Hyphomicrobium denitrificans ATCC 51888: one gene and its partner. The protein of the gene in region 1 interacts with the protein of each later gene in a pairwise test. Links are inferred from orthologs where the notes say so. Each region holds a gene or a part of one and is shown in the gene's direction. Other genes may lie near its edges.

Region 1 (3,117 bases):
ATCAATCTCGGCGACATGCTCGGCAAAGCGCTCGGCCAACGGACCAAGCCGCGTCGCGTCACCGTAAAGGACAGCTTCGAAATCCTGATCGCCGATGAAAGCGATAAGCTGATCGACAACGATCAGATCACGGCCGAGGCCGTCGCGGCAGTCCAGAACGACGGCATCGTCTTCCTTGACGAGATCGACAAGATCTGCTCGCGCGGCGATGGCACGCGCGGCGGCGCCGACGTCTCGCGCGAAGGCGTCCAGCGCGATCTCCTCCCGCTCATCGAAGGCACGACGGTCTCGACCAAGTACGGCCCGGTGAAAACCGACCACATCCTGTTCATCGCATCCGGCGCGTTTCACGTGTCGAAACCATCGGACCTGCTTCCCGAGCTGCAGGGCCGCCTGCCGATCCGCGTCGAGCTCAACGCGCTGACGCGGGACGACTTGAAGCGCATCCTGACCGAGCCGCACGCGAGCCTGATCAAGCAGTACGTCGCGCTGATGGAAACGGAAGGCGTCACACTCGAATTCAAACCCGAGGCGATCGACGCCATCGCCGACGCTGCGGTTGAAGTGAACTCGACCGTCGAGAACATCGGCGCCCGCCGTCTACAAACCGTCCTCGAACGCGTCCTCGACGACATCTCCTTCGAAGCCTCCGACCGCAACGGTCAGACGCTCGCGATCGACGGCGCCTATGTGACGCAACGCGTCGGCCAGCTCTCGAAAAACGCCGATCTCAGCCGATTTATCCTGTAATTCGTCATCCTCGACCGAGCATGGCGCAGCCATGTCGAAGGTCGGGGATCCAGCGTAGGGCTCGTCAAAGACACATAATATGGAGCCTGCGGCACACTTTACGCTGGATCCCCGAACGTCCTCGCTCTGCTCGTCCGTTCGAGGATGACGGCTCTAGTGACGACAATTGTGCCCGCTATCCATTCCCCGCGAACGCCTGTAAAAGTGCGCATTCCCCGAAGCTCGAAGCCATTTTCGTCATGACTGCTGCCCCACTGGTTGAAATCGACGCACAAATCCCGGCCGAGCCCGCCGCTGAGAAGCGCTCGCTCGCGGGCTTGACGCGCGCGCGCCTGAAGGAAGCGCTCGCCGCTGGCGGCGTTCCGGAAAAGCAGCTCAACATGCGCGTTAACCAGCTATGGAGCTGGATATACGTGCGCGGCATCACGCGCTTCGAGGACATGACCGACGTCTCGAAAGATCTGCGCCGTCAGCTCGATGCCATCTATACGCTCGATCGCCCGGAGATCATCTCGGAGCAGATTTCCGTCGACGGCACGCGCAAGTGGCTGCTGCGTCTCGCCAAGCGTGGGCACGAAGCCCGCCCGCCGGAAGTCGAGACCGTCTACATCCCGGAAAGCGATCGCGGCACGCTCTGCATTTCGAGCCAGGTTGGCTGCACGCTGACATGCTCGTTCTGCCATACCGGAACGCAGCGCCTCGTGCGCAATCTCGAAGCCCAGGAAATCGTCGGGCAGATCATGCTCGCGCGCGACCGCATCGGCGACTGGCCCGGCGCGAAAGGCCCGGACGACGGCCGCCTGCTTCCCGCCAGCGAACGCAAGATCACCAACGTCGTGCTGATGGGCATGGGCGAACCGCTCTACAATTTCGACAATGTCAAAGCCGCGATGGAAGTCGCGTCCGACGGCGACGGCCTCGCGCTCTCGAAACGGCGCATCACGCTGTCGACCTCGGGGGTCGTCCCTGAAATTCCGCGGTGGGGCGAAGAAGCCGACACCATGCTCGCGATCTCGCTGCACGCCACCAACGACGCGCTGCGCGACGAACTGGTGCCGATCAATCGCAAATATCCGATCGCCGAGCTGATGCAGGCTTGCCGCGATTATCCGGGCCTGTCGAACGCCCGCCGCATCACGTTCGAATACGTGATGCTGAAAGGCGTCAACGACAGCCTCGCCGAGGCCCGCGCCCTGGTGAAGCTACTCGCGGGCATTCCGGCGAAGATCAACCTGATCCCGTTCAATCCGTGGCCCAATACACGTTACGAATGCTCCGATTGGGAAACGATCGAGCGCTTCGCCGAGGTCGTGAACCGGGCGGGCTACGCCAGCCCTGTCCGCACGCCGCGCGGCCGCGATATCCTCGCCGCCTGCGGACAATTGCGTTCGGAAAGCCTGCGCCTCAGCGCCAGCGAACGCCGCAGTGGTGCCGAGAAGGCATAAGCCGGACCTTCCACCGCCCGGCACCGATAATTCTATTGAGACCTTGAGCTTAGCCCCTGTAAATTGATCCCTTGTGTAAGACGGGTCAGGGCAGGGTCGAGTGTTGAAGTTCCTGGGATCGGTCGCCCGGGTGGCGTTCGGGTTCATCCTCGCGAGCATCGCGGCGGGGTTCGTCACGATGTTGTTCGTCAACACCCCGAGCGAAGTCCTGAATCAGCCGATGAGCCGCTTGCCGCGCACGGCCGGGGAAACGTTCGAGCTGGCGCTGCTGACCGCGACGCATGTGGCGATCTTCGCCTGCATCTTCGCGCTGATCGTCGGAGGCCTCGGCGAAATCTTCTCGCTGCGCCGCCTTCCCTTCTATCTCATCGGCGGCGTCGCGATCGCGTCACTCGGTTTTCTCGCGCAATATGCGAGCGAGGTTCAGGGCGAGCCGACGATCTTCAACAACTACGCGCTGAAAGCATTTCTGACGACAGGCTTCGTCGCTGGCTTCGTCTATTGGCTCGCGGCAGGCCAGTTCGCAGGTCGCGCGCCGGTCGAGACAGCCCATCCCCCATCTTCCGCCGACGTTGCCGATCAACCGCCCAGCGATGCCTTGACCGTCGACCCTGCTCCCGTCCGCCAATCGCCGTCCCTGGTAACCCCGCGTCCGACCTATCGCACGCTGCTGAAACGCCTGAGCTTCCGAGCAGACGAGACAGCCAACCACGATGCTGAAGGCGGGACCAAAGGCCCTGCAAGCAGCGAGAAGCGCTAGGCTCCGCGTCCTATCCGCAACAAAATTTTTGGGCTGGGAAACGTTGATTGCTCAACTCGCCAGCAATTTCCATCGCTTCTGACGCTGTCTTACCGTGCCGCATCATGATTGCTGCAATGCAACAGATATGCTAAGATCGGGTTTTCGGGGGACTCGCCCGTG
Region 2 (3,010 bases), 3.2 Mb from region 1 along the record:
CTCGCGCTCTTTGCCGATGGTGTTTTCGCCGGCGTCGAGGCGATCCCGGTCGGCGGCCAGCATCTGACGTACGACATCGCCAGGGCGTTGCAGACGCCACTCGCAGAAGCCGAGCGAATCAAAACGCTTTATGGCACACTGCTCAATGCCCAGTCCGACGAGCACGAATCGATTTCCTATCCGGTGGCCGGAGAGGAAGACGAGGGAAGCTTCGAAACCACCAAGGCGCGGCTGACGGCGATCATCCGGCCGCGCGTGCAACAGCTCTTGGGACTCGTGCGCGAGCGCTTGGCGCTCAATGCGGCGGGCCGATTCGCGGGAGACAAGATCGTTCTGACGGGCGGAGCCAGCCAACTCCTCGGACTTTCGGAATTCGTCGCCAACGAATTCGGCAGGCACGTGCGTGTCGGTCGGCCTCAGGACCTCGTCGGGCTGAACGCCAGCCTCGGGGGACCGCAACTCGCGACGCTTTCCGGGCTCGCGGTTCTCAGCGCCCGGGGAAGCAACGAATTGAGTACGCCATCTCAGCGCAAGGGTTCGAAGCAAGGATATCTCGGCCGTGTCGGAACGTGGCTGAAGCACGCATTCTGATTTTTGGACTGACTAAGGTGCCGGAGCCGTTCCGGAGCGACTTCGACGATTATCAAATTTGAGGGTGCCATGAGCATCAAGCTGCAACTGCCGACGCTGGTCGATATGAAGCCGAGGTTGACCGTCATCGGGGTCGGAGGCGCGGGCTGCAACGCGGTCAACAACATGATCGCGGCCGGACTGCAGGGCGTCGAGTTCGTCGTTGCCAACACGGATGCGCAATCGCTCGCGGCATCGAGCGCCGAATACCGGGTTCAGCTCGGAGCCAACCTGACCGAGGGGCTCGGCGCCGGGTCGCGGCCGGAAATCGGAGAAGCGGCGGCGGAGGAAGCCATCGCCGAACTTCGTTCGCATATCGCCGGATCGCATATGGTTTTCATCGCCGCTGGAATGGGCGGCGGAACGGGAACGGGGGCCGCGACGGTCATCGCGCGGGCAGCGCGCGAGGTCGGGGCTCTGACAGTCGGCGTGGTCTGCAAGCCGTTCGCGTTCGAAGGCGCGCGGCGGATGCGCATCGCCGAAGCCGGGGTGCAGTCGCTGCGCCAGCACGTCGATACGCTGATCGTCATCCCGAACCAGAACCTGTTCCGGATCGCCAACGAGCGGACGACGTTCGCGGAAGCGTTCGTGCTGGCCGACCAGGTCCTCTATTCCGGCGTCGCCTGCATCGTCGAGCTGGTGCTCAAGGAAGGCTTGATCAACCTCGATTTCGCCGACGTTCGCACCATCATGAGCAATATGGGCGCAGCCATGATGGGAACCGGCGAGGCGACGGGCGAACGCCGCGCCGTTCTCGCCGCCGAGGAAGCCATCGCCAATCCGCTGCTCGACGACGTGACCTTGCGCGGCGCGCGCGGTCTGCTGCTGTCGATTTCGGGCGGGCGCGACATGACCCTTTACGAGGTCGACGAGGCGGCGAGCCGAATTCGCCAGGAAGTCGATCCCGAGGCCAATATCATCGTCGGCGCTACGTTCGACGAGCAGCTGGGCGACCGAATCCGGGTTTCGATCGTCGCGTCCGGCATGAATCGCCCGAACGAGCAGATCGCAGCGCCGCGTGCGCCGCAGCCGGGATTTGTTCCCAATCAAGCGCCGGCTCCGGCCGCACGGCCCGCTCATCCGGCTCAGCCCACAGAATCTTTCGCGCCGCAGAATCCCGCAACCGTACCTGCACCGCCAGGAGATCTACAGCGTCGACTTGCGGAGGCGTTGCAGCCGGCGGCGCCAACTATCCAGAATTATTCTAATCCGAGCGAAAGCGAATCACGCCCGACTCAACGCGACAGCTGGATCGCTCCCGGCAACGTGATGATCGAAGACGGGCTCGAGAATTTTCCGCCGCTCACGGGAAATGCATTGTTGCGGACGCCGCCGTTGCCGTCAGCAGGCGTTGGATCGTCCGCGACTCATTCTTTCGAACCGCAAGCGCCGGCTGAATTTCAGCGTACGTCGCGTCGCCTCCCTGCGATCGAAGATTTTCCTCCGCAGGCGCAGAAGGAATGGAATGCGCATCACGGCGCCGCCGCCGGGGGACGTGCAGAATCGTCAACAAAATCTGGCCTTTTTGGACGTTTGGCAAATCTCAGCCGCAGCGTGAAGTCCGGTCAGCATAGGGACGGCTCGCGGTCGTCCGATGATGACATGGATGCGGGTGCGAAGCAGATTGTCGGCAGCAGAGAGCGGCGCTAAATCGGCGCCTGCATCAAGTCGCAAAGAGCGTCAAGTCGAGTTGCTAAGACGTAACAGAGTGTAAGAAAGCGTGATTTGTCGGTGTTAAGCGAAGCAGTTAGCTTTTGTGCATCGACTTCTTGTGCTGAACCTTTAGACAGTACTGACACGGCCAAACAAGGTCGGCGGGCTGGCAAAAATAAGAAGGCACAGCGCACAGGTCAGGGGGTGGTCGGCCGCATTAATGCTGGGGAGCAGCGGCCCACCAATAAATGAGGGACGGCGCTGTATGTCGAATCGATTCATCGGTGCGCGGCAAACCACGCTTGCCCGCGAAATCCAGTTGACAGGCACGGGGGTGCACAGCGGAGCTCCGGTATCACTTACACTGCATCCAGCAGAAGCTGATACTGGGCTCCGCTTTCTCGTTACGAAACGAGGAAGAGTCATTTCGGAAATCGCGGCGCACGTTGCCAATGTCAAAAATCTGACGCTCTGCACCGTTATTGGTGATGAAGCAGGTACGACGGTCGGAACCGTCGAGCATCTTCTCGCCGCTTTGCGTGGTCTCTCGATTGATAATCTCTATATCGAGATCGACAGCAAAGAAGTTCCGATCATGGACGGCAGCTCGGCGGAATTCGTCGAGGCGATCGACCGGGTCGGCATCCGGGAGCTTTCCGAGCCCCGCAAATACATCAAAGTTCTGAAATCGGTTCGTGTCGAAGAAGGCGGCTGCTGGGGCTCGCTT

What was found. The genes of interacting proteins can lie anywhere in the genome.
Region 2: the proteins of rlmN (region 1) and ftsZ interact in binary tests that used the Escherichia coli proteins (3 or more experiments, as listed by UniProt). The link is inferred for Hyphomicrobium denitrificans ATCC 51888 from one-to-one orthologs.

Annotation. Positions count from the first base shown.
Region 1 is NC_014313.1:3,415,631-3,418,747, reverse strand. Bases 140-3,092 are described here. They hold rlmN (dual-specificity RNA methyltransferase RlmN), read left to right. Parts: upstream 140-989; coding sequence 990-2,195; downstream 2,196-3,092. Other genes in these bases: HDEN_RS16535 (hypothetical protein), read left to right, coding at 2,296-2,955; hslU (ATP-dependent protease ATPase subunit HslU), read left to right, coding at 140-750. Outside these bases: more of hslU, read left to right, coding at 1-139.
Region 2 is NC_014313.1:251,663-254,672, forward strand. The notes cover bases 125-2,970. They hold ftsZ (cell division protein FtsZ), read left to right. Parts: upstream 125-660; coding sequence 661-2,280; downstream 2,281-2,970. Other genes in these bases: ftsA (cell division protein FtsA), read left to right, coding at 125-591; lpxC (UDP-3-O-acyl-N-acetylglucosamine deacetylase), read left to right, coding at 2,549-2,970. In the rest of the region: more of ftsA, read left to right, coding at 1-124; more of lpxC, read left to right, coding at 2,971-3,010. UniProt on the Escherichia coli protein: Essential cell division protein that forms a contractile ring structure (Z ring) at the future cell division site. The regulation of the ring assembly controls the timing and the location of cell division.